Regions from separate parts of the Pseudoalteromonas sp. KAN5 genome, predicted to be linked through region 2. Evidence: predicted binding sites of a transcription regulator. Region 2 holds the regulator's gene; each other region holds the start of a gene.
The links. The regulator sigma-54, encoded in region 2, starts transcription at its own class of promoters, with help from an activator protein. The targets are predictions, from matches to a motif close to GTTGGCACGNNNNTNGNNT.
Positions count from the first base shown of each region.

Region 1: KAN5_RS10450 (BON domain-containing protein) is a predicted target of sigma-54. The motif match lies at 6,335-6,353, and genes of this name have one in related genera.
Region 3: KAN5_RS09715 (LPP20 family lipoprotein) is a predicted target of sigma-54. The motif match lies at 4,083-4,101, and genes of this name have one in related genera.
Region 4: KAN5_RS00625 (EF-hand domain-containing protein) is a predicted target of sigma-54. The motif match lies at 4,965-4,983, and genes of this name have one in related genera.

Region 1 covers NZ_AP025589.1:2,333,917-2,341,868, reverse strand. Annotated here, with positions in the region: gene KAN5_RS10490 (cobalamin-binding protein) at 1-599, shown strand, start outside; gene ung (uracil-DNA glycosylase) at 599-1,261, shown strand; gene KAN5_RS10480 (DUF3545 family protein) at 1,443-1,631, opposite strand; gene tal (transaldolase) at 1,824-2,774, opposite strand; gene yaaA (peroxide stress protein YaaA) at 3,008-3,787, shown strand; gene KAN5_RS10465 (mechanosensitive ion channel) at 3,895-4,806, shown strand; gene KAN5_RS10460 (DUF2059 domain-containing protein) at 4,996-5,475, shown strand; gene KAN5_RS10455 (DUF1289 domain-containing protein) at 5,579-5,773, shown strand; gene KAN5_RS10450 (BON domain-containing protein) at 5,971-6,294, opposite strand; gene KAN5_RS10445 (S8 family serine peptidase) at 6,752-7,952, shown strand, end outside.
Region 2 covers NZ_AP025589.1:3,709,144-3,717,095, forward strand. Annotated here, with positions in the region: gene rapZ (RNase adapter RapZ) at 1-730, opposite strand, end outside; gene ptsN (PTS IIA-like nitrogen regulatory protein PtsN) at 908-1,360, opposite strand; gene hpf (ribosome hibernation promoting factor) at 1,365-1,652, opposite strand; gene KAN5_RS16490 (RNA polymerase factor sigma-54) at 1,681-3,177, opposite strand; gene lptB (LPS export ABC transporter ATP-binding protein) at 3,244-3,969, opposite strand; gene lptA (lipopolysaccharide transport periplasmic protein LptA) at 3,966-4,499, opposite strand; gene lptC (LPS export ABC transporter periplasmic protein LptC) at 4,489-5,043, opposite strand; gene kdsC (3-deoxy-manno-octulosonate-8-phosphatase KdsC) at 5,040-5,591, opposite strand; gene KAN5_RS16515 (KpsF/GutQ family sugar-phosphate isomerase) at 5,591-6,562, opposite strand; gene KAN5_RS16520 (calcium/sodium antiporter) at 6,587-7,558, opposite strand; gene mlaF (phospholipid ABC transporter ATP-binding protein MlaF) at 7,807-7,952, shown strand, end outside.
Region 3 covers NZ_AP025589.1:2,175,929-2,183,880, reverse strand. Annotated here, with positions in the region: gene KAN5_RS09735 (dihydrolipoyl dehydrogenase) at 1-943, opposite strand, end outside; gene KAN5_RS09730 (glutathione peroxidase) at 1,060-1,788, opposite strand; gene KAN5_RS09725 (LysR substrate-binding domain-containing protein) at 1,902-2,804, shown strand; gene KAN5_RS09720 (flagellar assembly protein T N-terminal domain-containing protein) at 2,788-3,981, opposite strand; gene KAN5_RS09715 (LPP20 family lipoprotein) at 4,143-4,601, shown strand; gene KAN5_RS09710 (transglutaminase-like cysteine peptidase) at 4,760-5,473, shown strand; gene KAN5_RS09705 (LapD/MoxY N-terminal periplasmic domain-containing protein) at 5,473-7,455, shown strand; gene KAN5_RS09700 (response regulator transcription factor) at 7,656-7,952, opposite strand, start outside.
Region 4 covers NZ_AP025589.1:141,936-149,887, reverse strand. Annotated here, with positions in the region: gene KAN5_RS00660 (hypothetical protein) at 1-121, shown strand, start outside; gene KAN5_RS00655 (hypothetical protein) at 356-514, shown strand; gene KAN5_RS00650 (hypothetical protein) at 573-806, shown strand; gene KAN5_RS00645 (DUF1543 domain-containing protein) at 828-1,328, opposite strand; gene KAN5_RS00640 (sigma 54-interacting transcriptional regulator) at 1,337-2,686, opposite strand; gene KAN5_RS00635 (hypothetical protein) at 2,689-3,231, opposite strand; gene KAN5_RS00630 (HAMP domain-containing sensor histidine kinase) at 3,233-4,699, opposite strand; gene KAN5_RS00625 (EF-hand domain-containing protein) at 5,018-5,245, shown strand; gene KAN5_RS00620 (hypothetical protein) at 5,269-5,496, shown strand; gene KAN5_RS00615 (EF-hand domain-containing protein) at 5,629-5,865, shown strand; gene KAN5_RS00610 (EF-hand domain-containing protein) at 5,878-6,114, shown strand; gene KAN5_RS00605 (methyl-accepting chemotaxis protein) at 6,141-7,772, opposite strand; gene KAN5_RS00600 (amidohydrolase) at 7,923-7,952, shown strand, end outside.

The sequences.
Region 1 (7,952 bases), 1.4 Mb from region 2:
ATTTAGTCTTAGCTTGGAAAACAGGCAGTAAAGCAGAAGACTTAGCGCGTATTGAGCGCTTTGGAATTGACGTTTCTTACAGCGATGCCAGCGAAGTCGATAAAGTGCCAAATGAGTTGCGCCGCTTAGGAATGCTGACTGGGAGAGAGCAAGCTGCCGAGCAAGCTGCAATTGAATTTGCAGATAAAATTGCTGCTATCAGAGCTGAATACCAACATAAAACAGAGGTAGCAGTATTTTATCAATTATGGCCTGAGCCAATGATGACGGTGGGTAAAAATACTTGGATCAATCAGCTAATCGATATTTGCCAAGGGCGCAATGTATTTGCAAACAGCCGTACTGACTACCCGCAGATCAGCATTGAAAATGTTGTGGTGGCAAAGCCTGAAGTGATTATATTACCCGACGAAAAATCACAGCAGCAACAAGCTGTGATTGATTGGTCGCAATGGCCAGAGGTGCCCGCAGTGAAGCATAAGCAGTTTATTAGTGTAAATGCTGATTTATTACACCGTTTTACAACACGGATGATTGATGGCCTTGATGATATGTGTATTAAAATAGATGATTCACGCGCAATAATTAAGGAGCCATAATGAGTGATTGGCAAGACTTTTTAACAACCGAATGTGCAAAACCTTATATGCAACAGACGCTTGATACGGTAGCACAAAAGCGCAGCGAAGGCATCGCGGTATATCCGCCTCAATCACAGGTATTTAGCGCTTTTGATGCAACACCGCTGAGTGAAATAAAAGTCGTGATCTTAGGACAAGATCCATATCACGGCGAAGGCCAAGCGCATGGTTTGTGTTTCTCTGTGTTGCCTGAAGTCAGTAAACTGCCGCCGTCATTAAAAAATATTTATAAAGAGCTGGCGGCTGATATTCTAGGTTTCAGCATTCCAACACATGGTTATTTACAACGTTGGGCAGAGCAGGGGGTGTTTTTACTCAATACCGTATTAACGGTTGAACAAGGCCAAGCTCATTCGCATAAGCATTTGGGGTGGGAGCAGTTTACTGATCAAGTGATTGCCCATATTAACCAACACTGCGAGGGTGTGGTGTTTATTTTATGGGGTGCTCATGCGCAAAAAAAAGGGAAGGGCATTGATAGCAACCGTCATCATGTTTTAAATGGCCCACATCCTTCGCCGTTGTCTGCCCATCGTGGCTTTTTTGGTTGTCAGCATTTTTCTACAACCAATCAGTTATTAACCCAGCAAGGTAAAACCGCGATCGATTGGCAAGTTTAAGAATTGTAGGCGCGGGTTTACCCCGCGCAAATATAAAATTCAGTCGCGATGTAAAATCGCTGCTACACAAGTCTTAATTACGTGGGGTAGGCAACGCGCAATATATATTTACCGATAAAACAAAGGCCCTGGCAGTTAAGCAAGGGCCTTTTTAGTTGGTTAGTTTTACTGCGTAGTTAAATTAAAAATCTAATTCATCAATCGCAATATTGTCTGCAAAAAAATCTAGTTCCTGTAGTTCTTTACGTAAACGTTGCTTATCTTTTAAAGCTTCGATCTCACGCCATTTTCTCTTTTTATTTTTCTGAGAGGTCTTTCTTGTTGTATCAGGACCTTCTAACATTTCTAAAATATCGTCTAGGCTATCCATGAACTTCTCCTATTGAATTTTTTTGAACCTCGAAAATACCTATACCACAGGCCAAACTAAAATAGAACAAAAAAGTGACGGTTATGTTACAGATAAGTGATAAATTAATGAATAGGGATTATATTTTTGCATAAAAAAACGCCGCATATGCGACGTTTAATCTTTTATTAGTTAACGAGTCGATAAAGCCGTTTACATTGCTTTAAAGCGTGCTTCTAGCTGCTCTTGCGCGTCTGCAAATGAGCGAATACCTTCGGCTAGTTTTTCAGTCGCCATCGCATCTTGATTATGCAACCAACGAAATTGTGTTTCTGTCAGTGGCGCAGGCTTTGGCTCTTTAGCAATATCACTTTCAAGTAAATACTCTTGTGCGCCTTCAAGGTTGCCTAACTCTTCTAATAGGTTAGGGCTGATCGTTAGCTTGTCACAACCCGTTAAGGCGATGATTTCACCGGTGTTACGGAAGCTTGCACCCATAACCACGGTTTTGTAATCATGGCGTTTATAAAATTCAAAAATGCTACGTACTGATTGCACACCAGGATCTTGCAATGGATCCGTAGGCTTTTCCATGCCGTTGGCAACGTGCCAATCAAGAATACGGCCCACAAATGGTGAAATCAAAAATACGTTAGCATCGGCACATGCACGAGCCTGAGCATCACTAAACAATAAAGTCAGGTTACACTTAGTACCTTCTTTCTCAAGTTGTTCAGCGGCTTTAATACCTTCCCATGTTGAGGCTATTTTAATTAAAATTTTATCTTTGTTGACACCTTCTTTTTCATAAAGGCTCAGTAAAGTATGCGCTTTAGCTATGGTTGCCTGAGTATCAAACGATAAACGTGCATCAACTTCGGTAGAAATGTAGCCAGGTACAATTTCACTGATCTCTTTACCAAGTAATACCGCAAAGTAATCACACGCGAGCTCTAATTGTTTTGCAGCGTCTTGCTCGGTTTCTTTAGCATAACTCCACGCTTTATCTAAATATGGTTTGTAGGCTGCAATCTCACTAGCCTTTAATAGCAGTGAAGGGTTAGTTGTTGCATCTTCTGGTTGGTGTTTCTTAATCGCTTCAATATCACCAGTGTCCGCTACGATAGATGAATGTTGTTTGAGCCTTTGTAGAGCTGAAGTCATTTGCTTTCCTCATTCCAAGCAAGTTAAAAGAAAATACTGTAACTACCTTATACTGCAACACTGTGACAGTGCTTTATAGGTCTTATGTCCGTATCAGTAAAGAACGAAGGTGCATCGTTTAATTTGCTATGCGAATAAGGTAGGTATCATAAGATTGATACAAACAAAACGTGCTTTTCGTTTCATTTAATGTTGAAATTGACATTAAATAATTTCCAAGTCAATAGCTAACTATGATCACTGTTATTTCACCTGCAAAAAATTTAGATTACGAGAGCCAAGCAAGTACCGATAAATTCACGCAACCTGAGTTACTTGAGCACAGCGAAGAGTTAATGACTGTGTGTCGGGAGTTAACACCGGCGCAGATTAGCAGTTTAATGAAAATAAGCGATAAGCTTGCCGGCCTCAATGCTGCACGCTTTAGCGAATGGTCACAACCGTTTACTACCGACAACGCCAAACAAGCTGTAATGGCTTTTAATGGCGATGTATACGGTGGTTTAGATGCAAACAGTTTAACTGCTGGGCAACTTGATTACGCACAAAGCCATTTACGTATTTTGTCAGGCCTTTATGGGTTATTAAAACCGCTTGATTTAATGCAAGCGTATCGCTTAGAAATGGGCACTAAGCTTGAAAATAGCCGTGGCAAAAACTTATATGAGTTTTGGGGCAGCATTATTGCCGATAAGCTCAATACTGTTCTCGCTGAGCAAGATAGCCAATATTTAGTAAATCTTGCATCAAACGAGTATTTTAAAGCGGTTGATAAAAAAACCTTAAATGCGCAAATCATTACTCCACACTTTAAAGACTGTAAAAACGGCCAATATAAAATTATTAGCTTTTACGCTAAAAAAGCCCGCGGCTTAATGGCACGCTACATTATTGAAAATAAAATCACGCAGTTAAGTGAGCTGAAAAAGTTTACTGTTGATGGTTACTACTACAGTGAAGAAGCGAGTCAAAAAGCACTTGAGCCGGTATTTATGCGTGACGAGCAAAATTAATTTTTAAACATCGCTCAGTTTAAAAAGCCATGCACCGCATGGCTTTTACGTTTTGGCGCTTATTTTGCAGTACCTTGAGTATATGTAAGAATACTTAGGGTTAAATAATGTTGAAAATACCTTCTATCAGTGAAGCTGAAAAGTTAATAGAAGAGAAACTCGGTGGCTGGTTTGATGTTGTCATAAGCCACATTCCCAATTTTATAGTGGCAGTGATCATTGCCATTGTATTTTCTATCCTCGCTCGCTTTTTAGGCTCGATGATGCGTAACTTATTACGCCGCTCTTTGGACTCTAAACAAATTGCCGATTTGATGGCATCAATATTTAAAATGATAATATTGTGCGTGGGATTATTTGTTGCACTTGATTTTATGGGGCTCAAAGGCACAGTGACCTCACTGCTTGCCGGTGCGGGGATTGTGGGCCTTGCCATTGGTTTTGCTTTTCAAGATATGACCGAAAACCTTATTGCCGGTATTGCTATGGGGATCCGCAAGCCCTTTAAAACAGGTGATGTCATTAAAACCGATGATGTGTTTGGCACTGTTAAGTCAATAAACCTGCGTAACACTTTGGTGGAAAACTTCTACGGGCAATTAATTTTAGTGCCTAACAAAATACTGTTTCGTAATGTATTACGTAATTACAGTACCTTAGGCGTGCGCCGTATTGAAGTACCGGTGGGTATTTCATACGGTGATGATCCTGAGCTTGCCGCTGAGGTGATAGTTAAAAAAATTAATGAATTTGATTTTGTTATTAAACAGCAGGAAACCGCAGTATATGCTGACAGTTTTGGTGACAGCAGTGTCAACTTACTGGTGTGGTTTTGGATCAAATACCCCGGTGAGGCTGACTTTATGACAGTACGCCACAAAGCAATTGTAGCCGTTAAGCAAGCACTAAGTGATGCTGATATTAGTATTCCATTCCCAATTCGCACCCTTGATTTTGGTATCAAAGGCGGCGAAAAACTCGATGCAATGATCAGTGAAAAGCAACAGCAGACTGAGTAATTACTCGCTTTAGAGTCAGTGTATCAGCAGGTAATATTTACTTGCTGATAGTGCTAATTTACACATATATGCTGGTGGCAATAGGATTTTGCTTTGCGCATATTTCCTGTATTAAGTTTTTTACTGAGAAATAGCAGCAATAAGAGTAAGATAAGTACAGGTTTATTTATCCCCTATAAGGAAGTTACAATGAAAAAACTAGTATCAATATGCGCATTCTCACTATTAATATTAACCAATCCCACCTATGCACAAGAGCAGGCAACCAGCTCAGTTGAAAGAATGTTCTCAGTAATGGGCATGGATAAGCAGATGAATGGTGGTTTTGAAGCAATGTTACCAGTTATTGAGCAAATGGCGGTACAGTTACAATTAGATGCCGCGGCGAAAGAAGAGTTGAAAAACATTTACCGAGATTGGTTTAAGTATGATTTTGATCAACAAGCAATTTTAACAGAATTAGTTGAAATCTACTCTGAGAATTTTACTGAAAAAGAAATCAATGAGTTAATCGCCTTTTATGAAACACCCACAGGGCAAAAGTTTCTTGCTAAATCACCAGAGCTAATGCAAATAGGTGCGCAGTTAGGTATGCAAGAAGGGCAGTTAAAACAAGGCCTACTGCTTGAAAGACTACAACCATTCTTAGCAAAACATCAAGGTAAGTAAAGTTAGCTTTGTATGATTGCGTGCTGCTTTTTAAGATTACTTATTAGACACAGCTAAAAACCCCCGCTACTGTCTAGTAAGTAATAACGACGCGGGGTTCAAAATGGATAGTCATAAGTTGAACACCAAGCAGCCCGACAATCCATGTATTCGTCATTGCTGTTTGGATGGCAATGATATTTGCCTCGGCTGCTTTAGAACCCTAGCTGAAATCCTAGCTTGGCACAGCGCCAACCCAGAACAAAAACAGCATATTCTTAATGAATGCCAAAACCGCAAAAACGCCCGACATAAATAATTATGATGAATTATCTTCGTGCTATTAATTTTATATTGGCAGGCATTAAGTTCGAACTGACTGTTTACTTGATACTACATGCCATTACAATATTGAAGAGGGTTGAACTTTTGTGAATATAAAAATCAGCACTAATAAAGCACTAAATAGAAACACAACGAGCAATTAAATTCTCCAACCTAGCCTCTCTAAGCTCTTTAATTTCTCACTTGCATTTTATTTTCTATGATAGCGATACCTTGGGTGTTTTCTAAAAACTTTTGTGCCAGTGCGCGTTCAAAACCGGTTGCAGCTTGGCCGTACAGGGCTATTTTGTTGCCATCAACATGCACTTGCAGTTGTGTAAGATTTAGGTTTGGGTTGCGGCGTAGTTTATCAATTATTGCTTGTTGTAAAGTTGGCTGAGGAGAAACGCTGCTGATCATAATCGTGCTGGTGGCTGCACTGACTTGTGTTGCACAGGCGAGTAAAAATACACAGCATAGTGATACTAATGATACAGTTAATTTAAAGCGGTTCATGATTTCCCTCAAGTTTGCTTAGTGAATGACATTTACTTAGTTACAAATTCCATTCCAAAATTAACCTATTGTAAATTAAAGATATTTAATATTTTCATAGTGACCTTAAGAATTTTTTACATTCTACTGAGTAAAAAATACGATGAGTGGTCATTATTTTAGATTTATTTGTTCCTTTTTTAGCTTTATTAGATTAATACAGTATATAGCTATTTGTAACATTTAATTTACAGAAAATGTCATTCCTTAATAAATTAAAGGTGTGTAGCTGAGTTTTGGGATAAATATTTAAATGAAATAATTCTCTTTAAATTACAATAGATTAATTGCTCTATTTTAAACTTTAATAGATTACAATTACTAAGTTGACAGCGTTGTCTTGTGGTGTTTCCATTAAAGGGTTGTGAATTAATTGTAAATTCATAGCTTATTTAAATTTACATCCAAGGATTTTAAAATGAAAGCGTCGAAAACCCCCGCATTGAAAATAACTGCATTAGCGAGTGCGATTCTATTATCAACTGCAAGCACTGCAATGGCAGAGCAAGTAGAATCAGCGCGTTTTATCGTGCATTTATCAGAGCAAACAGCAGCGGTACACACTGCGTTTGCGCGCAGTAAAGCCCACGTTGATACGATTAAAATGAATTTGATGAGTGATATTGCTCTGCAAGCAAATGTAGAAGTGCTGCAAAGTTTACCAGATATTAATGCTATGGCGGTGGTTTTAACGGCGGAGCAAAAAGCGCGATTGTTGCAAAGTGAGGATGTAGCCAGTATCGAAGTAGATCCAAAGCGCTATTTAATGGCTGAGAGCACGCCTTATGGGATCACTATGGTACAAGCTCAACAGTTATCAGACAATCTAACTGGTAATCAAAAAGTATGTATTATGGATACCGGTTATGCACTTAACCATCCTGACTTACCAAATACAGGGATCACAGGTAGTGATGGATATGGCGCTAATAATACGGGGAATTGGTACAACGATGGTAATGGTCACGGTACTCACGTAGCGGGAACCATTGCGGCACTTGGCGGTAATGGGTTGGGCGTTGTTGGGGTTAATTCATCGGGTCAATTAGGGCTGCATATAGTTAAGGTATTTAACGATCAAGGTCACTGGGCATACGGCTCTGATCTTGTTGCTGCAATTGCTCAGTGTCAGTCAGCAGGTGCAAGTGTGACAAGTATGAGCTTAGGGGGACCACAATCATCTAATGCTGAACGTCAAGCATTTGCCAATAGCTATGCGCAAGGCATGTTACATATTGCGGCGGCAGGTAATGATGCAAATAGCTCGCTAAGCTACCCGGCATCGTATGACTCTGTGGTATCGGTGGCTGCGGTTGATCGTAATGGCAATAAAGCCTCCTTCTCACAATATAACTCACAAGTTGAAATTGCAGCGCCGGGTGTAGGCACTAATTCAACGTGGAATAACGGCGGTTATAAAAGTATTAGTGGTACCTCAATGGCGACACCGCATGTATCGGGTGTTGCAGCACTAGTATGGAGTTACTTTCCAAATTGTAGTAATCAACAAATTCGTGATGCACTTAATGTAACAGCCCAAGACAAAGGCACACCAGGGCGTGATACGTCATACGGCTTTGGTATTGTTAAAGCAAAAGATGCTTATGATTATTTAGCGC
Region 2 (7,952 bases):
CAATGGTTAAATAACTGCGGTTATTACGTTCTAAGTGCGGTAACCAGGTTTGTACAAAGGTTTGGATCTGCCAAGTGAATTTTTGCACAATACTGTGGCTGGCTAAGTAATCTTTAACTGGTTGATCAAGACCTGTCAGTGGCTTTAGCTCAGGCTCCCAATGCGGGTTAGGTAAAAAGCGCGCGTCAAATACATAATCCGCTTCTTTTGGAATACCATGTTTAAAGCCAAACGATTCAAAGGTGATAATTAGCTTTTTATCTTTTTTACCTAAAATCTTTTCGCGAATCGTCTCGGCAAGTTGATGGACACTTAGATCAGTGGTATCTAACATAAAGTCAGCACGTGTTGTTAACACATCAAGTAATACTTTTTCTTGTTTGATGGCTAAATCAAGCGGCAATGAATCTAAAGAAAGTGGATGCAAACGGCGCGTTTCAGAAAAACGTTTGATCAGTGTTTGATCATCACAATCTAAATAAAATAATGTTGGATTGGCAAAGCCGGGTAAGTACTCAAGAATGTCGTTAAATTCTTCTTGTTCTTTGGGTAAGTTACGAACATCAATACTAACAGCAATTTTGTCGTAATTATCAGAGACACTACGAACTAATGAAGGCAGTAAGTTTACAGGGATATTATCGACACAATAATAACCAAGATCTTCAACTACACGCAGGGCAACCGATTTACCTGAGCCAGAGCGCCCACTGATGATGATTAACTCCATGTAAACTCTCCTTCACTTAATAGCAATTTTATTAAAAACATGATCACTCTAGCTGGTTAAATAACTCATTAACGTTATTAAAAATTATGTGTACAGAATAACTACCTGTCATAATTTTTCCTTGTTATTGAACTACTTTGTACCGCCATAATAGATCACTAACGCAAGAGGTATGACTTACGATTGCTCAACAATAACGTGATATAAATCTTGATCTGTTTTCGCGCTACGTAGTTGTTTACAAAAATCTTTGTCGTTAAGTTTATCAGCAATTGTGGCTAACGTCTTTAAATGAAGTTGACTATCACCCTCTGGTACGATGAGAGCGACAAACAGATCCACAGGGCGATTATCAATTGCGTCAAAATTAATAGGCGTTTCGCTCACTAAAATGATTGCTAGTGGATTTTCAATACCACTCATTCGACCATGAGGAATGGCAATGCCACGACCAATACCAGTACTACCTAGTTTTTCTCTAGCGAGTAATGCATCGAGGATTTCTTGTTGTGATAGCTGAGGAAGTTGTTCATGAGCCAATTGGCTGATAAATTCAATGATCCGTTTTTTGCTATTAAAAAGGACCGCAGTTTTACTGCAGTCCTGGCAAATAAGTGAGCTTAATTTCATAGTGTTAGTGTCGAGCGTGCTTCTCTTTGTGTTTGATTACTTGACGGTCGAGCTTGTCGATTAGTCCGTCAATGGCTGCATACATGTCTTGATGTTCAGTTGAAGCAAATAACTCAGCACCACTGACATGGATGGTGGCTTCTGCTTTTTGGCTTAGCTTTTCTACGTCAAGAATAACATGGACATTGTTGATGTGATCAAAATGCCTCTCAAGCTTCGCAAACTTATTGTTTACATAGTCTCTTAATGAATCAGTAATTTCTACGTGACGACCAGTTAAATTTAGTTGCATAAGCATTTTCCTTTTTTGATTTTACGCCTTAAATCAAACTCTTTCTTTGATTTGACGGTGGAATAGCCAGTGACTCGCGGTATTTTGCAATAGTCCGTCTAGCTACTTTGATACCTTGCTCTGCCAATATATCTGCAATTTTACTATCACTCAATGGTTTCGCTGAGTTTTCTGCGCTAATCAGTTTTTTGATTAGTGCGCGAATAGCTGTCGATGAGCATTCGCCGCCATTTTCAGTGCTAACATGGCTTGAGAAAAAATACTTTAACTCAAAAATACCACGCGGGGTATGCATGTATTTTTGGGTAGTTACACGAGAAATTGTTGACTCATGCATCTCTACCATTTCAGCAACGTCATTGAGTACCATAGGTCGCATGGCTTCAGGGCCATGTTCAAAGAAACCTTGCTGCTGTTTTACGATGCAATTGGTTACTTTGAGCAATGTGTCATTGCGACTTTCTAGGCTTTTTATAAACCATTTAGCTTCTTGCAGATGCGAACGAATAAACTGACTATCAGTGCTCGACTTTACTGAGCGCGACATAGCTGCATATTGGCTGTTCACTCTGATTTTTGGCATGCTGTCTGGATTAAGTTCAACCACCCAGCGGCCTTTAATTTTTTTCACTGATACGTCAGGAATAACGTATTCTGACTCTTCTCGTACTATGGTATCCGCAGGCTTTGGATTTAGGCTGTGGATCAGAGTCATCACTTCTTTTAGTTCATCTTCCTTAAGCTTAGTCTTTTTCATCAAAGTGCGATAGTCGCGACTAGCTAATAAATCGATATGATCAGTTAAAATCATTTTTGTCTCATTAATCCAAGGGGTTGCCGGATCAAATTGATTTAGCTGAATACATAAACACTCTTGTAGACTGCGAGCCGCGATGCCTACAGGGTCAAATAATTGGATACGTTTTAAAACCGCTTGTACTTCGTCAAGTTCGATTTCTTCTTCGTTGTTGCCTTGATTTAAGCTCTCTACAATGTCTTCACAGCTAAGCGTTAAAATACCTGAGTCATCAATGGCCTCAACAATTGCAATGGCTATTGCTTCATCTGTAGGGCTAAATGGAGTTAGCTGTAGCTGCCACATTAAATATTCATGCAAGGTTTCTGTTGAGGCGCCTTGATATATAGATTCGTCCTCTGGCATTGGGCCTGCTGAGCTATTTGGTGCAGCGCTCATGTACTCATCCCATGTGACATCCATCGCCATTTCATCACTGAGTGTTTCTTTGGTGAGTGCTTCGCTGCTTTCTTGTTCGTATTCGCTGGGCTTGTCATCTGCTGAGGCGCTAACGGTTAAGTCGTCGTTATCTTGCTTTTGCTCATTCTTGCCCGCCGTGTCGTCTGAATACTCATGCTCTTCTAGCTCTAGTAACGGATTGCTATCTAACGCTTCTTGAATTTCTTGCTGCAGATCCAATGTGCTGAGCTGCAATAAGCGGATAGCTTGTTGCAGTTGCGGTGTCATTGTAAGTTGCTGGCCCATGCGCAGCTGGAGTGATTGCCTCATGTATCTCTAACAATCCTTTTATTGTTGTCATTGTTAAGTTTAGCAGATGCTTAGCCAAGTGTGGCTTTATAGCCTAAATTGCTCACCTAGGTAAACATCGCGAACTGTTTGGTCGGCGAGTACATGCTCAGGTGTGCCTGATGCAATTAACTCCCCATGAGAAACTATGTAGGCTTTTTCACAAACATCAAGAGTTTCTCGTACATTATGGTCGGTGATAAGCACGCCAATACCACGGTTTTTAAGGTGTTCAATAATCTTCTTTATATCTAACACTGAAATTGGATCAACACCAGCAAAAGGCTCATCTAACAAGATAAATTTTGGGTCTGCGGCTAATGCACGGGCAATTTCAACACGACGACGTTCACCGCCAGATAGGGCCATACCTTGGCTGTCGCGAATATGTTGAATGCTAAATTCATCAAGTAAGCTGTCAAGAGCTTCTTCTCTTGCTTGTTTTTTAAGGTCTTTTCGGGTCTCTAAAATAGCCATCAAATTTTGATAAACAGTCAATTTACGAAAAATTGATGACTCTTGCGGTAAGTAACCAATCCCCAAGCGAGCGCGACTATGCATTGGCAGTAAGGTGATGTCGTTGTCATCTATACTGATCTTGCCTTTGTCGCTAGGCACTAAGCCTACAATCATATAAAAGGTTGTGGTTTTACCCGCACCATTTGGGCCCAGTAAGCCAACAATGCTGCCGGCGGTAACTTCTAAGCCTACACTTTTGACAACTTGGCGACCTTTGTAGCTTTTAGCTAAAAATTCAGCTTTTAATGTACTCATGGCTGGCCTTTAGATTTGTCTTTTTTGTTACTTACCGGTACTAAAATAGTGTGCACGCGATCATTTGAGCTTTCGCCTTTTTCGGCGCTGATAAGCTGTTGGTCCATGTCGTAGGTAATGCTTTTAGCATTAATTTTTTGCCCTGCTTGAGTAACCTGCGCATCGCCAATTAAGGTTAAGTAGCGCTTGGCAACGTCGTAACGAACCTCTTTAGCGCTGGCGCTCATAATTGTGCCATCAGCTTGTTTTTCTTCAAAATAAGCTGGACTTCCTGTGGCTACAAGCAGTTGTTTATTGTCGCCTAAGTCTTCACGTTTGTGTACTTCAAGGCGATCAGCTTTAATACGGCGGTTACCATGAATAATTTCAACGTTGTTTTCAAAAATACCGATGTTATCTTTTAACTGGGCAAGTTGTTTGTCTGCACTGATCGATACTTGGTCCGCAGGTGGTAAATTAGTCTCAGCAAAGCTTGCAAAGGCCATGAATAAGCTTGGTATAACAAGCAAGTGAGCAAATTTATTGGTCATAATATATGGTTCGCGTATGGTTAATTAGTTCTACCACTTCGGCTTTTAAGTCGGCATTGAGGCCGCGCCCAGTGATCTTTAAATTTGGCCCAATCAATTCTACAGGTTGTTCAGAGCTCATGGTTTGTAGTTCAATATCAACCTGAATGTTATCTGCATTGATGTGCTCAATCATGGCATTGTTGGTCAGGTTTTTAGCCACCACATTGCCTTCTAAAATTAATTGATGGTTTTCATATAAAGTGGCTTCGTTTGCATTAATTTGCCACGTTTGTTGTTGATTATATAAAGTAAAAATAGGTTGCTCAAAGTAAGTGAAGCCTAACTGTTGATAGAGCTCCATTTTTGCAGCGGTTACTTTGTGGCTAATTTTACCTTGTTCATCAAATGCTGTTTGTTTTAATGCTACGGCAGTGTAATCGGGTTTTGCTATTATATCTTCTTGGTTTTGTGGTGCATTTGTTGGCTGATTAAAATAGGGAAACCACAACCACACCATGCAAGCGACGAACAATACGCATAATATTAAACGCGCACTATTCATGAGCTAGTCCCTTCGCTTGTTAGTGACTTACCATTTTCAAGCATCAATAAATCAGTGAGCTCACGCACTGCACCAAAACCACCTGGTAGCATGGTTGTATAATGCGAGATGCGTTTTATGAGCGGGTGTGCATCATTCACTGCTACAGCAAAACCGACTAATTCCATAACCGGCATATCTGGTCCATCGTCACCTATATAGGCTATTTGCTCATCTGTTAACTGCAATTTATTTTTGAGCTGTTGATAAGCTTGCAACTTGTTTTCTTGACCTTGATAAATATGCGCTACAGTCAGGCTAGTCATTCGTTGCTGAACTATCTGTGAATGACGGCCAGTGATCACTGCCACTTCAAAGCCACTGTTGATTAAGGCTTTAATGCCAAAGCCATCTTTAGTATTAAAGGCTTTGAGTTCTTCACCATGATTACCTAAGTAAATACGGCCATCTGAAAATACACCATCGATGTCGCAAATAAGCAGTTTAACTTTTTGCGCGCGACTACGGGCATCATCACTAAGCGGCTGGTATAAATCAGCAAACTGCATTATAAAACTCCTGCTTTGAGCAAGTCTTGCATGTTGAGTGCACCAATAGGGTGTTGATTATCGTCAATCACAATTAAGCCGTTGATACGCTTATTTTCCATAATATTGAGTGCCTCTGCTGCCAACATATCAGCGCTTGCTGTAGTACAAGAGCGGGTCATTACTTCGCTGATTAAGGTGCTATGAATATCAACCCGCTGCTCTAAAATGCGGCGTAAGTCACCATCAGTAAATAATCCTGCAAGTTGGTTGCTATCATCAACAATGGCGGTCATCCCTAATCCTTTGGCTGACATTTCAATTAATGCATCTTTAATACATTGTTTATCATTAATGATAGGTGTTGCAGTCCCCGTGTGCATAATATCTTTTAAGCATAGCAGTAGGCGTTTACCTAAGCTGCCACCTGGGTGCGATAATGCAAAGTCGTCGGCGGTAAAGCCGCGGGTCTCTAACAAGGCAACGGCCATAGCATCACCCATTGCAAGCATTGCAGTAGTGCTTGCTGTAGGGGCTAGTCCTAATGGGCAGGCTTCTTGACTTACTTTTGTACACACATGGGCATCTGCCCAATTCGCCATTGACGATGCAGGGTTTCCAGTAATGGCAATCATTTTTGCGCCAATTCGTTTGATTACTGGAATGATATTCAGTACTTCGCTGGTTTCACCAGAGTTTGATAACAGCATGACGACATCATCGCGGGTTATCATTCCTAAATCGCCGTGGCTTGCTTCACCGGGATGAACAAAAAACGCAGGTGTACCTGTACTTGCCAATGTTGCTGCAATTTTATTACCGATATGACCTGATTTTCCCATGCCAACAACAATGATCCTGCCATGACATTGATATATCAGCTGGCAAGCTTGATTAAAGTTTTCGTCTAGGTATTGGGCTATCTCAGTTAGTGCTTGGCGCTCGATATCGAGTACCCGCTTACCTTGTTCAATAAAATTTAACTGCGTCATGTGTTGTCCATTTTTTGAGTAGCATTAAGCAACTTGGTTGAAAATATAACCTTGATAGATTAAAAACGCGACCAATAAAAGGCCACCTTCAACGCGGTTTATGCGTCTTGTGCCTCTAAAACTCAAAGACATAGCAATCAATGCTATGGTGGCACCAATCATAATTAATGCATCACGGTTTGCCGCGGATGGATCGATAATTGATGGGTTGATAATACCAGCCAGCGGCAATACCGCTAAGATGTTAAAGATATTAGAGCCGACGATATTACCCAGTGCTAAATCATCTTCTTTTTTCAATACTCCAGCAATACAGGCAGCAAGCTCTGGTAAGCTGGTACCAACGGCAATAATGGTTAAGCCGATAACCAGATCACTTAAGCCGAAGAATTTGGCAATATCAACCGCTGAACCAACTAAGAAGTGCGAGCTAATAGGTAACACAATCATGCCAATAATGAGCCAAAATAACGCTGATTTAGTTGATACGTTATCTGGGACGTCCTCACAGGCTTCGCTGACAAAAGGGTCATCAGCTTGGTTTTTTGCGCGAATAGAAATAACAATTAAACCCGCAATAAAGACAACAAAGCCAATAATTAATGCAACACCCTCAGCAAATGAAAAGTAGTTATCGGAAAACACATACCAAGCAGCAATCGAAACTAATAATACTAACGGCATTTCACGCTTTAGGGTCATTGATGACACCGAAAGTGGACGTAACAGCGCGGTAATACCTAAAACAAGCAAAATATTCGTGATATTTGATCCTACCGCATTACCTACTGCGGTGTCGGTTTTACCTGCCAGAGCCGCTGAGGCAGAGACCATCATTTCAGGCGCTGACGAGCCCATTGCAACTACGGTTAAACCAACAATAAGTGTAGGGACACCGAAATTTTTTGCCAGTGCTGCTGCACCGTAAACAAAACGATCTGCACTCCACACAAGAGCTGCAAACCCGAGAATTAAAATGACAAAAGAAGTCACCATTATGTTACGCCAATTATTCAAAATGAGATGGCTGCAAATAGTAACAAAAGCGAACCTGAAAGTATAAATAAAAGAATCAGGTCAACTTGTTGTATTGATTTTGCTTAATAGAATTTTTTTAAGCGCCTGTTAAGCCTGCTGCTGTAAGGTTTTGGCTGTTATTACATAGAATATTACAAAATTTTACGATTTGTTTTTTCCATCTTGCTGTAAAAACGCTTAAAATAGGGGAACTAGTGAAAATAGTAATGGAGAGCGGCTTGTCGCAACCAATAGTAGAAATCAAGGATGTAAGCTTTTCTCGAGGCAATCGCAGCATATATAAAAATATGAGCTTTAGTGTCCCTAAAGGGAAAATTACGGCGATCATGGGACCAAGCGGAATTGGTAAAAC
Region 3 (7,952 bases), 1.5 Mb from region 2:
TCATATTGCTGGCATCCCCTGCGATAAATATTGTTGAGTCGCCACATTGCATAGTGTGCTTATCAGCCACTGGTACACCGCGTTCATCAAGTTCGATACCGGTGTTTTCAAGGCCTAGTTTATCTGTATTTGGCACGCGGCCAGTAGCGGCTAGCACGTAATCAAATTGTTCAGTTTGTTTCTGACCGTTTTTGTCAATATAGCTAAGCTGGGCTTTATCACCGACTTTTTGCATATCAGATACGTTTGAATCAGTATCAACAAAAAATTCTTCTGCAAATACAGTGTTTGCGTAGTCTTTTATAACTGGGTCGGTAATAGGACCGATAGCGCCACCTACACCAAACAGTTTTACCTTTACGCCTAAACGGTGCAGCGCTTGGCCAATTTCAAGGCCAATAACACCTGGGCCAAATACGGCAACGGATTCTGGCAAGTCCTGCCAATCAAATACGTCGTCGTTAATTATTAATCTGTCGCCAAAGTTATTAAATACACCTGGGTAAGCTGGGCGAGAGCCGGTGGCAATCACAAAGCGTTTTGCTGTAATAATTGTATGGTCGTCAATTTGCACGCGGTTGGCATCTAAAAATTTTGCATAACCACGAATTTTATCTTCGTTGGGTAATTCATCTACGGCTTCTACTACAAAGCCTGCAAAGCGGTCGCGTTCGTTACGTACTCGTGCCATTACTTCCACGCCGTTAATTGTTGGCTTTGAGCTATGTACACCAAAAGCGGGGGCTGCTTCAATTGCATGGGCTGCTTCTGCGGCGGCAATGAGTAATTTACTTGGCATGCAACCTACACGAGCGCAAGTGGTGCCATACGGGCCTGATTCGATCATTAATACATTGGGAGTGTGTTGCTTTGCATTACGATAAGCGCTTAAACCTGCTGTGCCAGCACCAATTACAACAACGTCTGTTTGTAGTTCTTTCATTATGTTGCTCCAGAATACCAATTTTATTAATCAATTGGTGTGTAAATAAGTTAATAAAATGAGTATAAAAAAGGGGCTAAAAAGCCCCTGTATTTAATTGCGTGGGGGTTTAAATATTAAGCAAAATATTTTGCTAAATCGTCAGAGCCACCAATGTGTTTTCCGCCAATAAATACTTGTGGTACGGTTTCACGGCCTGAGATTGCTTTAAGGCTCGTTAATGATGCACCTGCGCCCATGGTGATTTCTTCGTACACTAGGCCTTTTTCTTCAAGTAAAGCTTTTGCTTTAGTACAGAAAGGGCAACCTGGTTTAGTAAATATGCTGACTGCCTCTGGTTTTACTTGCTTAGGGTTGATGTAATCAAGCATAGTGTCTGCGTCTGATACTTCAAACGGGTCGCCTGGTAAATCTGGTTCGATGAACATTTTTTCAATTACGCCATCTTTAACTAACATTGAATAGCGCCAGCTACGTTTACCAAAGCCTAGGTCATTTTTGTCTACTAACATACCCATACCGTCAGTAAATTCACCGTTGCCATCTGGTAATAAAGTAATGTTTTGTGCTTCTTGGTTTTGTGCCCAAGCGTTCATTACGAAAGTATCGTTTACTGATACACACACGATGTCGTCAACGCCATTTTGCTTAAGTACTGCAGCTAGTTCGTTATAGCGTGGTAAATGCGTTGATGAACACGTTGGTGTAAATGCACCTGGTAGCGAAAATACAACAACCGTTTTACCTTTAAAAATGTCGTCAGATGTTACTGATTTCCACTCATCGTTTACGCGAGTTGCAAATGTAACCTGTGGAATTGTTTGACCTTCAATATTCTTTAACATGTTTTTTAGTTCCTCTTGATTTGTTGATAGCCATTATGTCGTGAAAGTTATAATAGCTCCAATCGTTTGTTTGTATTAATATGATAGTTATTATCTATTAGTTGTGGTTTGCAATGAATTTAAAAGACCTTGAATATGTAAAAGCAATTGCGCACTTTAAGCATTTTCGTAAAGCTGCCGATGCGTGTTATGTCAGCCAGCCAACTCTCAGTGGCCAAGTAAAAAAATTAGAACAAGAGCTGGGAGTGACCTTATTTGATCGCTCCACTAAGCAAGTTACTTTAACGGTGCAAGGTGAACGTTTGTTGACACAGATCAAAGTGATCTTAGAGCAAACCCAAATATTAAAAGAACTAGCAGCAACCTCTAGCGCACCACTACAAGGTAGGGTAAAAATCGGCATTATTCCAACGATTGCGCCGTATTTACTCCCTACTTTGCTTACGTCTATGAAAGAGGCGTTTGCTGATAGCCAGTTTGCTTTTGTTGAAATGCAAACTGCTAATATTTTAACTGCGTTAGATAATGGTGAGTTAGACATTGCAATCTTAGCAGATGTGCCTGAACTTAAGCTTTATCATACAGTTAATATATATAAAGAAGATTTCTTGGTAGCAATGTCAAATCAAAATAACCTTGCTAAACGTGATAAAGTTGCTTTGGATGAACTGCAATCGTGCAGTTTGTTGATGCTTAGCGATGGTCATTGCTTTAAAGACCAAGCGCAGCAGTTTTGTTTTGCTGCTGGGGTGGATGTATCAAACGAGTACCAAGGTAATAGTCTGGAGACTTTATTGGCACTGGTGGCTATGGATGATGGTGTTACATTTGTACCAAAGCTCGCTTGCAGCGAGCGCATAGGGATCCGTTATTTACCAATCTTTCCTACTCAGCAACGTCGTGTCGTATTGGCTTGTCGTAAACATTATCCACATTTAGCTGGAATTGAGTTACTCGCAAACTGGCTGAGTGAGCACCCGAGTTTACGCCAACAATTGACTAAGGTTTTAAATTAGTGAGCTCGACTACATCATTGATTTGAATATTAGGCAAAGGTTGCTGATCAACACTCACGGCAACGGCACTTTGCTGATACACCTGTTCGACCTGAACTTGATTTAATGTGGTGATCAAGTTCGGCATTTTATTACCCGCTGCATCGGTTAAATAGTTATGATGAGCAATATTCAAGCGTTGACCTTTTTCAATGCCATGTGCTTTACCTAAGTTGATGATCAATTTATTGTTTTCAATATGTAGAATTTTTCCTTGAGTCTCTAAGCATGCCATTGCAGCTTGTAGATCGTAACTGACGGTTTGGTTTATATCAGTAATACTTTGACCATAATCAGAGCTCCAGAACTTTTCGCTGAATACATCGATGATTTGTGTTTTTTCAAATGGCCAGATACCTTGGCTGCGATAGCTTTTTTGCCAAAGTCGTTCATACGTGGTGCCATCAAATAAAGCAAAGTCCACCTTGTATGAGCGTTGGTACGTTTCGTCTTGCCAGAATGCGTAACTATTATTGAGCTTATCACTATTAGAAATATCAACAATCTGACTCAACAGTACATACTGTGAGTTGCTGCGGCTTGATATTTCTTCTAATAGTGCATCACTGTAATCGTATTGTTGATTAAAAAACTCGCTCACGCGGATCGGAAAGTTAAAATAAGCGGTTGGCTTAGCATTCATTGCCGATTGGCTTAATGTTTTATACAGGGCTTCGCTAGTGGCTTTATTGATGTCAAAAATTTGACCCATCATGGCCTGTTCACGATTGACTAATTGCGTTTGGGTGATCGCAACAAACTTAGTGAACTCATTAGCGGGGCAGTGCTCTTGTTGTGGGAAAATATCCAAGCGTAGCGTGATCGCAAATTGATCTGACTTTCGATCTTCACTGATCATTTCTATTTTTTGAATTTCGCCGTGACTGTTTATTTTTAGTTGATCTTGCGTAAGTACGCCGTCAACTAAGGTTTGCATTGAGCTCACACGGGCACCTGAGAACACTAACGCTTGGGTGATTGCATCTTTTATGGCCGCAGATTTTGCCGCCGCCACATCATCATTTTTGATACTGGCATGGCCTGTTGATTCATACCACTGTGCTGAGCTATTAGGCGAAAAAAGGCTGGCTGTTAGCCAACTTGTGGCGATCATGATTGTTGATAAACTATGCTTCATTACCCAAACCTTATACATAAACATCTGCTATATGCAGTGACAGAGCAAGGACTATACCAATTGTTTGACAACTTTGATCTAAAACGACAGTAAGTACTAATTTTGGCATTGATTGTGCATCGGTTTAGACATTATGACTTCTTTTAAGCGTGAGAGACGCCATGCGTAGTGTGATTGCAATTTGCATTTTTGCGAGTCTAGGTTTAGTAGGCTGTAGTAGTATTTTTGATAAACATGTGGAATATAAGTACATAGAGCCAGATAACTACCCAGTTTTAAAAGCGGTCGGGTATGCGCCAATTAGTGCTCAGCCCGGGGAGAATCAGTCACAGCGCTCGTTGATGGCAATTAAAGCATCTAAGCTTGAAGCGTACCGCGAGCTTGCAGAACAAGTATATGGGCAAAAGATTACCGCCGGCACCACTGTGCAAGGCAGTATTGCGCAAAATGATCAATTACACAGCCAAGTGCAAGGCATTATTAAAGGGGCGCAAGTCATTAAAAGCTATGCAGTTGGAGATACTTACGCTACCGAGTTACAGCTTGATATGAAACGTGTCCATGACTTATACATAGGCGAAATAAAGCCACGTGAAGTTAAAAAAGTCACTTATTACTAAAGTTAATTATTGAGCGTTAAATAGTCACAAAATAATGGCTAAAATATCTCACTGTTAACGCTTCAGTGCTATGCTTTATTTACTGTTTTTTACTGAATAAAGATTGTGGCAAGAAAAAGTTTGACGCGTTTTTTAGTGTACAACTCAAGGTTGCTTTTGTGAGCGAGTGTCGCTCAGTTAGTGTGCCTTTGAGTAAATGGAGTAATCGCCCGTTACTGCATTTTTTGCTGCCTCTTATATTTGCAACCTCTTTTGTGTGTGCCGATCGCCTATCGATTCAGTTCACTACCTTTTTAGAAAAAATGCACCAACAGTTTGGTCCTTCACGTGTGGCAGTTGCTCGTAATTGGCAAACAATGTTAGTCCAGTCACAGAACAAAACTGAACAACAAAAAATTTTAATCGTAAATGATTTTTTTGCTCGTAACTTGCGCTACCGAACCGATATGCAGCTTTGGCAACAAAATGATTATTGGGCAACTCCACTTGAAACTTTAGGGAAAGGGCTGGGTGATTGTGAAGATTATGCAATTGCTAAGTATATCAGTCTGCGCGCCCTAGGTATTGCAGATGATAAGTTACGGCTTATTTATGTAAAAGCACAGATCGGTGGGCCAAACTCTAGACAAACTCAAGCGCATATGGTGCTTGGTTACTTTGCTGTGCCAAATGCGCAACCACTGATTTTAGATAGTTTAATTGCAAAGGTATTGCCCGCAGCTAAACGTACAGATCTGAGCCCTGTTTTTAGTTTTAATAGCCAAGGTTTATGGGCTAATAATTCAACGCAAAGTGTTGCAAACCCTACTGCTAGATTATCTCGCTGGCGACGTATTCTCGAACAAACACAACAAGAAGGAATTATGTGGTGATGTCATTTATGTCCTTGTTTAAACGCAAAAGTAAAATCACTTTACGGCAAGAGTTATGGCTGGGGATTTTAGTCATTATTGCAGTAGGCTTTATGAGTAGTGTATTAATTAGTACTTATACTGCTAAACAGTATTTTTCTTCTCAGTTACATTTAAAGAATATCGATAATGCAAATAGCTTAGCTTTGATGCTAAGCCAGTTGCAGAAAGATCCTGTTGAATTAGAGCTACTAATTTCAGCTACTTTTGATACTGGGCACTATCAGCGCATAGAGTTACAAAACCCATTAGGGGAGCCGCTTATAAAACGCGTTTTTAGTGGTAAGCTTGATACAACGGCGCCAGGGTGGTTTCATCACTTTTATCACTTACAAGTTCAGCCAGGGGTGGCGCAAGTGAGCGATGGTTGGCAGCAGTTCGGTACTTTATATTTAGAAAGTCACAGCCAATATACTGAGCAAGCGCTATGGGAAAGTGCCATACGATTATTTTTTAGCTTTTTTATCGTTGCGATTATAGCTTGTATAGCAAGTGCTTACTTTTTAAGGAAAATATTACGTCCTTTGGACGATGTCGTGCAACAAGCGAATGCTTTAGGCGATAAACGCTTTATTAGATCGAAAGTACCCAGAACCTATGAATTTGCACGGTTAGTGAGCTCGATGAATTTACTTTCAAAGCGATTTAGCCGGATTGTTAAAGAAGACAAAAAACGCTTAGAAGAGTTTCGTTTTAAAAGCCAACATGATGAGTTAACAGGGTTAGCAAACAGAGAGTACTTTAGCGCAACTTTAGAGGCACAATTACAGCAATCAAAAGAGCATGCCCATGGCGCATTATTTTTATTTCGAGTTGTTAACCTTGATCAAATAAGTGAACAAATTAATCGCGTTGAAATGGTCACTTTTTTACGTCGTTTTACGCAAACTCTAGTTGCTTTTTTAGAGTCGAATGAGGATCGATTTTCTGAAAATCATATAGCGCGAATTTCTCATACCGACTTCGCCGTATTGGTGAATGACACAGACGATATTGAAAACCTAAGTTCACAGGTATTTAAGCAGCATCAGGCCTTGCTTGATGATTACAGCCATATTGAATTATCCATACCTCATAGTTGTAGCTATATAGAGCGTGAGGATAGTCGTTTTACACTGTTAAAGCGGGTTGATAATTTATTAAAAGCCGCAGTAGCAGAGCCAACACAACAGGTACAGGTAAATAATAATAAGCAGCGCAATGAATTATTTGCAGACGCTGATAGTTGGCGTGAAGCAATTGAGCATGCACTAGATAATAATGACTTAGATGTTTTGCTTTACCCCGTTAAATCTTTTTCGGGCAAGTTATTACAAAACCAAGTAAGTCTAAGCTTATTGCTTAATGGTGAACTGTATCGTAGCGGTTATTACTTACAATGGGCAAAAAGATTAAAGCTACTTGCTCGCTTAGATTGGGGCTTAGTTAAATACTTAGTTAAGGTATTTGAGCAAAGAGAAGACTTAAAGCTTATTTCAGTGGAGCTATCGCAAGAAACGTTGTTAGACGATGCAGCACTTGCTGCAATATTGACGTATTTACTCGCATATCCAAAATTAGCTGAGCATATTTGTTTTGATATACGTGAAAGTTTAGCGGTTGCTGAATTGGCTATTTTTAAAGACTTTTGTATGCAAGTGAAAAGCATGGGCGCCAAAGTGGCGCTTAAGCGGGTTGGCCAAGGTTTCAGTAAAATTGATAAAATTCATGAGCTTGGTCTTGAGATGATTAAAATAGATAGCGTTTATGGCCACAATATAAGCTATAGCCAAGATAATCAGACCTTCCTCAGAGGATTGTGTTCATTAGCGCATTCGATAGGTATTAAAGTGATTGCTGAGGGGGTTAAGAGCCCTGAAGATCAGCAGACATTAAAAGGAATAGGGTTCGATGGCTATGTATCACAACCGATTGATGATACTCAGGAAGACCTAATAGAATAAAATACAAAGCGATGTATTGTATGTGAAATAAATGGGGTAAACCCGAGCCGACGGGCATGGAGCCACAAATGGTGTAGCAGCGATTTTACATCGCGACTGGGTTACAAGGTTTTATACCGCGACGGGGTTTATTGCATTCCACATCGTGAAAGGGCTTAAATATTTTATGAATCAACGCACAAAGTAACAATTTCGTACGTTTAGCTGCCTTTGATTGCTAGCATCAACTGCATGCGGTCACGAACTTGGAGTTTATTAAATATTGAGCTCATATGTTCTTTTACTGTACGCTCTGTGATATTTAATTGATTCGCTACAGCTTTGTTACTGGCACCAGTAATAACAACATCAACGACTTGGCGCTCGCGCTTCGTTAATAACGTTAGGTCGCAGGCGTGCTGATAGCTAATAGCTTGCTTTGAGAGTACACCAACCAAGTTAGATAATAACTGGCCCGGTAACCAAATACCGCCACTGATAATTGTTTCTGCAACTTG
Region 4 (7,952 bases), 330 kb from region 2:
ATCAAATGAAGTAATGAAACGCGCAAGTAAAGGCGGCAATCTAAAGATTATTGAAGATAATGGCATATTTTATAGCATTGTAATTGCCTCTATATCCGATAAAAAGTTAACGGTATATTAGACACCTAACCCTAGCTGTTTAGCGTAAACCACTTATACCGAATGCTTACTAATTGACATAAAAGCCGTAATTAGGATTTGCCGATTGTGTATGTTTTATATTTACAATTTATACCCAAAAAAGTTGAGGGTTACATTTCTACACACTTTGATCAATAAGTGTTCACCTATAATTCAGGCTCACAGGCATACTCTTATTATCAGCAAGTTTTAGACTGATTATTAGGAGGTTAAAATGCAAACTGTATTAAAGCGCGAAGAAATCGATTTTATATTCGACCTGTATCATCATGCTGAGTGTGATGAGGCCACCACTGAAGACTTAGAGCCTGAAACTGAAAAACTTGATACAGCGCAATCAGCCACTATTTATAAAACAAGTTATTTGACCTAAAAGCGCTTTGCTCATTACAATGACGCACCTTGTAAAAGCACCGCCTAACCGCCTAATAATGAAAACTCACTCAGCCAAAAAAGAACTTATTCTATTACCTATTCTCTTCATTGTGATCATACTCTGCGTTGCAGGGCATTTTTTATTACAAGCCAGCTTTGCTGACAGTAACCTGACAGAATACTTACTTGCTGCCCTCCCTTTTGCTATGTTTGGCTTAGTAATTATTGCATTTAAAATTGCCAGTAAAAGCGAAGATAAAGAGCGCGCGGAACACAGCGACCACGATTAGCCGCTTAGTCAGGTAACACTGTTATAAAATATGATAACCAAACCAGTCAGGCTTGATAACTTGAGATTGGCCACTTGGGGTGAGCTTGATGTGCAGTTGGCTGTCGAGTAAATCAACAGCAAAGCAATCATCTACGTCGTATAAGTCATCTTTATGAATATGGCTTAGGCCAGCCAGTAAATCCTGTTTTGCTCTTTGTTTAGCCTCATCACTACTGCTCGCTACATACAATGCAAAATCATGTTGTTCCGCTAAACTGTCTGCTCGGTAAGCGCCTAAATTTACGAAGTATAACTGCTCAGCTTGTTCAACAGGCTCATCAACCACACTAACGGCAAAACCATCGATATCATTGACCGCCATGTAACTATCCATATGCACACTATTTTTATCGCCAACCCACTGCGCTTTTAACTTTGTGTACGTTTGCTCGATTGATTCCCCTACCACAAAACGAACATCATGCATTTCAATATGGCATCCCTGAACTCGCCCACCTAAATACACCATAAATAATTGCATGTTTTCTCCTAGCAAATGCTATCAACGTCTATGTTGTGTTTTTTTATTAGCTTATAAAAATCTGAACGGTTACGTTTAGCCAGTTTTGCCCCTTCGGCCACATTACCACCCGCCATTTTCAAGGTGTTAATAACATAATCACGCTCAAACTCTTTTTTAGCATCATTTAGCGAAAGCGGCTCAACATTACTGTCATTACTATTAAGCGCACTCTCCACCAGTTGTACCGATATTACCTCACCTGGAGTGAGTGCAACAACCTGCTCAACCACATTTTGTAATTGGCGAATGTTACCAGGCCAATCATGGCGCACCAATGCATGCATAGCCTCGCTGGCAAAGCGCTTCTCTTTTTGTCCCATTCGCTTGGCAATGGTGGCGCTAAAGTACTGTGCTAATAGACTGACATCTTCTCTACGCTCAGATAAAGGCGGTAATTTAAGATTCACCACATTTAAGCGATAGTATAAATCTTCACGGAATTGTTGATTTGCAATCGCATCCGGTAAATTTTTATGGGTTGCTGAAACAATTCGTACATCTATCGGGATCTCTTCTTGAAAGCCCACTGGACGAATAGTTTTCTCTTGCAGAACACGTAGTAACTTAACTTGTAAATTAAGCGGCATATCACCAATTTCATCTAAAAATAAAGTACCACCTTGGGCTTGTTGAAATAACCCTTGATGATCTTTAACGGCGCCTGTAAACGCCCCTTTTTTATGGCCGAATAATTCAGACTCGAGCAACTCCCCTGGCACCGCACCACAGTTAATGGCTACAAACGGGCCATCACTGACATGACTGTGTTGATGAATTGCATTTGCTAATAACTCTTTACCTGTACCACTGGCACCTGAAATTAATACATTTACGTGTGTAGGGCCTAGCAATTTAACTTGTTCAAGCAAATGCAGCATAGCGCCACTGCGGGTTACAATATTACTACTTGCTGTGTTTTCATCAGCGCTTAAGCCATGAATTTCAATCGCTTTAGCTAAGCTATCGAATAATTCATCTTTATCTACCGGTTTAGTAATAAACGCGAAAATCCCTTGCTTCGTGGCCTCAACCGCATCGGGAATTGACCCATGCGCGGTCATCATGATCACCGGCAGTGCTGGGTAACGCTGCTGCAACTGACGGTGTAATGCCATACCATCCATTTCATCCATACGTAGATCAGTTACTACCGCATCATACACATGGTTTTTTAATAACTGCAAAGCCGCTATACCACTTTCACAGGTCGTTACTTGATAGCCTTTAGATTCAATACGAATAGCCAGTAACTTTAATAAACTTGCATCATCATCAACCAGTAAAATTCGTGCGCCTTGATTTTGCTCTATCGACATGATTACTGCTCCTTAGTTTCTTCGCGTAGTAATAATTGCTGCTCAATAGTTGCCAACGATGACAGGGTCTCTTGCATTTTATTATTCAGTGCTTGCTGCTCTTTCTTGGCGTCTATTTGTTGTTTTATTTGCTGTTTTTGTAACCATAAATACTGCTTTATATCATCAGGCCAATAATACGCCTGATCAAGCTTTAATAATTGCGTTAATACCTTTTCCGGCGCTAATACATTATTTTTGCAACTAAAATCAAAGTAGTTCTGAATCTCTTTGGTGCCAATATAAGAAACCTTACTCGCCACCACTTTAAAGCCTCCACAGGCCTTCGCATGCCAGCCGATGACGATTTCTGCCGGCGGATACATAGGATCGGTTTTTGGCCGAGGTTTTGGATTTGGTAAACCATCACCTTGTGGCTCAACCACTTTAACAACCTGCTCTGCTTCGGTATTATCTTCTTTTACTGGTTGCTCAGTTAACTCACACCCAGCGAGCCCTAAAGTGGTGAAACACACCACTAAAATGGTATTTAAACGCACGCCCATGCTAATTAACTCCTTGGTTTTTATTGGTTGGATTGATGATTGGGATTTGAATTATAAAACGACAACCTTGTGGTTCATTCTGCTCAAGCAGCAAAGTTCCCATTAATTGCTCAACAGATTCTTTAACAATTGTCAGCCCTAAGCCGCTACCTTGCGCAGTCACATCTTTAGCATTTTTACCTTGATAAAAAGCACTGAAAATATGTGACTTTTCTTGCTCTTGAATACCTGTGCCCTGATCACTGACGATCATTTTTAAGGTAGAGCCCGCTAACGATAAATGGATATCAACTGCTTGCTGTTGCGGTGAAAACTTCAAGCCATTAGAAATTAGCTGTATTAAAATCATTTCAACAAGCTCTGCTGCTATTTCCAGCGGCTGCTCAGGTAAATCACAATGCCAACATAAACTTTGTTTGCGTGCCACTAAACGGTGCTCAAAGTGATTGTTTATTTTGGTTATTAATTGTGAAAAAACCAACTCACTTAAGTCCTCTTTACTGCTACGAATTGCATTATAGCTGAGCAAACTGTCTATCATTGCTCGCAAGCGCACCATACTTTGGGTGATAAGCTCCAGTACGGCTTGCTGCTCTTTGTTAATTGGCCCAACGATTTCATCGGTTAATAAGTCGGTACCTTCCACCATTGATGCTAAAGGAGTTTTCAATTCATGGGTAACATGGCGTAAAAAGGTATCTTTTTGTTGCTCTAATTGATGCAATTGCTCTTGCACCCATTGTAATTTATTACCCAGTTCAACCAGTTCAGCAGAACCCTGTACAGATATTTTTTGCTGCCAATGACCTTGTCCGAGTTTATCAATAACTGAGGTTAAGCCTTTCAATCGACCACTTATACGCCACAAAAAACCACCACCTACGAGTAACGTTAACGGAGTAAGGGCTATCAGCCAATTAATAAAAGAATTTTGTAATGCTTTTAACTGTTGCTGGTTTTTAGTTATTTGTAGTTCGTTTTGATCTCTTAGCCATAAGGTTTGACGAGCGATTAATTCACTCACCGGAATAAATAATTGCGCATCTTGTAGCCCTTCGCTAACAAGCTGTGTATGCGCTAGCTGCAATTCCTTGGCAAGTTGCTGCCATTGGTTAATATAATCCCCTGTAGGACTAATAAAAGTCAGTTCATCAATACTTTGCAACGACGATTGCCATTTATCAACTATCAATTCATCAAGCGATTCACTTTTTAGCACCCAGTTTTGTCGCGTTGCCCGCTCTAAACTATTAAGGTCTTGTTTTAGGTTATTAAATGACTTGGTTATTTGATAGTTATCACTGACGATTTGTTGAGTTACGGCAAGCTGTTTGTTCAACGCATTTAAAAACACAATCACTACCAATGACAATGGCAGTAAAGATAACAAAGTACTAAATAAAAACTGGCCAATTAAATTAGGTCGCCAACGAAGTAAAGCGCTGTACTTTTTAGCGAGTGAGGCCACTGTCGCTACTCCTTTAGTTTAAATATTGAATTATGAAAGGTGTTACTTATACACTAGCTGAATCAATAAGAATAATGAATAAGATGAAATTTATAGCCTCTGTAAAACTACTGACGCTAAATTGAAACAACTTAACCATTTGTTTTTAAGTAATTTTATTAAAAAGCACAAAAAACTGTTGCAAAAAAGACACAGTATTGAGTCATTATTTCACACTGAACTTCACCAAAAAACCATAAGCCACTGATATTTAAATAAAAGTATTATTGGCATCATTTTTGTAATACCTGAAGCAACAACTGTTTATAAGGTAATTATATGAAAGTATTAGCTCCACTGTGTTTATGTTGCTGCTCCCTATTTAGCTTTAATAGCTTTGCAATGGATGTTGAGGCTACCTTCGCAGAGCTTGATAAAGACAGCAATGGCACATTAAGTGAAGCCGAAGCTTCGGAAGATGCAGTCTTGCATGAAAGCTTTGAGCAAATTGATAAAGACCAGAATGGTCAAATATCAATGACTGAATTTAAGCAGTTTTTACAATAACTTACCCATAAGGAAATTCAGTTATGAGACAACTTATCGCCGCCTTTTCATTAATGTTTTTAATCATTAGCGCCACCGTTTTAGCATCGCAGCTAAACGTTAAATTTGCACAACTAGATACTAACGCTGACGGACAAATATCATTACTTGAAGCGAAGCAAAATGATGCTTTATTGAAGCAGTTTACTGATCTAGATGATAACAACGACGAGGTGTTATCAGAGCAAGAGTTTGCTAATTTTAAAATTTAAAAGACTTTAAAGTATTTGCCATAATCCCGGAGGGAATGTGTAAACGGATTTAATGTTGGGATTTAAATTATGGCAAATACTTTATCTTTTTACTCGCTAACCTGACTCAAGTTAACTAAAAGGACCTTAACAATGAAAAGCATATTAGTACCATTAACTGTAATGTTAGCTAGCAGCTTTAATGCTATGGCGCTGGATGTAAAACAACGTTTTGATCATTTAGATAACAATAGAGATGGTTACTTAACCGAAAATGAGTTAGATGCCCAGCCACAGCTTATAAAACAGTTTCAGCGTTGGGATACTGACCGAGATAACAAGATTTCACTCGTCGAATTTAAGAACTTTTTAACTAATAATCTGCATTAATGAGTTTCACCAATGAAATACACCATACAATTAGGGTATGCTTTACTCCTTATTGTCAGCTGTAGCAGTTTTGCAACAACTGATAGCATTGCCGAGCAATTCAAAAACTTAGACCGTAATCAAGACGGGTTGCTCACTCGCTCAGAGTCAGCGAAAGATCCTGCACTATGGTCACGCTTTAAAAATTACGACAGCGATAAAGATAACAAGTTATCGCTGGCAGAATTTAGCATGTACGCTAATAAGTAAGCGTAGATTATACCACTGTCGCAAAGTTAATTTAATTTAAAGAATGCAACTTGCTTTAAAACCAATTGACTTTGTTCGGCCATACTATTGCTGGTATTCGCAGTTTGTTGCGAAATATCAGCGGTGGTATCGGTTAGAGTGTGGATGGTATGCATATTTTGGCTAATATCAGCAGCAACCGCTGATTGCTCCTCTGCTGCTGTTGCTATTTGCTGTGTTTGGTCGTTTACTTGATTGATCATTTCCATAATCTCTTTTAATAAGCGATTACTTTCATCCATTTTATCTTCAGCTTGTGCTGCAACTCTTGTGCTATCAGCCATCATAGTCACTGCATTTTGACTTGCAGAACGAAGCTGCCCAAGCATTGTTTCAATCTCGTTTACTGAACTATGAGAACGCTGAGCTAAGGTGCGTACTTCATCAGCCACCACAGCAAAACCGCGCCCTTGCTCACCCGCTCTGGCAGCCTCAATTGCAGCGTTGAGTGCTAGTAAATTAGTTTGTTCGGAAATATTACGGATCACATCAAGGATCGTCTCAATTTTACTGGATTCACTTTGCAGTTGATCAACAACGTCTGATGTTTCGTTTAATGTGCCTAGTAAATGGCTCACCGCCTCTTTGGTTTGCTCAGACGCCTCTAATCCACTATTGGCAAGTTGCATCATGCTATCTGAAGCTGTCGCTGACTCAGCAGTATTTACTGCAATACTCTTACTGGTGACAGATAACTCTTCAATTGCAGTTACAGCTTGTGTTGTATGATCAGAGACCTCAGAGGTAGCCGTTTGAATTTGAGTGTTTGAACTGAGTAACTCATCACTATGATTATTAACCTGTGCTACAGAGTTATGAATAGTGGCCAGTGTGGTATTTAAGTGACGAATTGTAGCATCTAAGGTACGACTTAAATCAGCAACTTCATCTTCACCTTCTACTTGAGAGTAGTGATCTAATTCGCCGCGCTGCAGAGCATGGGCACTTTCGCTAACAATCGTTAATCCCATCACCACTTTTTGCGACAACATATGGCTAAATAACACAGCTAAACCAAGCGCAATTAAAATTGATAAATAAAATACTGTATTTGCAAAATCAATGGATTGCTGCGCCGCGGCTTGCGCTTTTGCAACTTGTGCGACATTGATTTTTTCAAACTCGTCAAAAAAATCGGTTAACGCATTGTGAGAGTCCACAAATTCACGATAGATAGCATAATCCGCTTTATTATCAGCTGCGCTTTCCATTGCCTGCTTAAATTGAATTGCTGCTTGCTCGTAGCGCTGCGAGTTATTTTTTAATCTGATAAGTAAATTAGCTTCACCTTTATACGCTTGGCTAATTTGTTGAATGAGTGGCATTGTTAGTGCAACATTTTTATCAATACTATTGAGTAACTCAGGTGCTTGTTCTTTTAAGCCGAGTAAGTAAACAACTTGCAATCCCCTTACCCCAGATAAAATGCCATCTTGAGCTTGCTTTAGATCTGCACTGAGCTTAGTTACCATAAAATTATGTTGATAGAAGCGCTCAAAACCTGCTGCTATTTGATTATTAGCAACTTTAATAAATGCCATCGCAACAATAAAAATGATGCATATTAAAGCTGATAAGAGTATGAATTTGCTACGCATAGCCAGTTGGTTAAGCTTCATTTATGTTCCGATTAAAATAAATTAATAATAACTAATTCATAAGCATAGCTTAAAATATTAAACTATAAATATTTTTAGGCTATTTAATTTGCAGGCTCGTCATTCTCTGTTACTGTTTAACTACCAAGGGCACTTAAAAGAATACTAACAATGAAATGCTTATTGAGCTGTTTGCTCTTT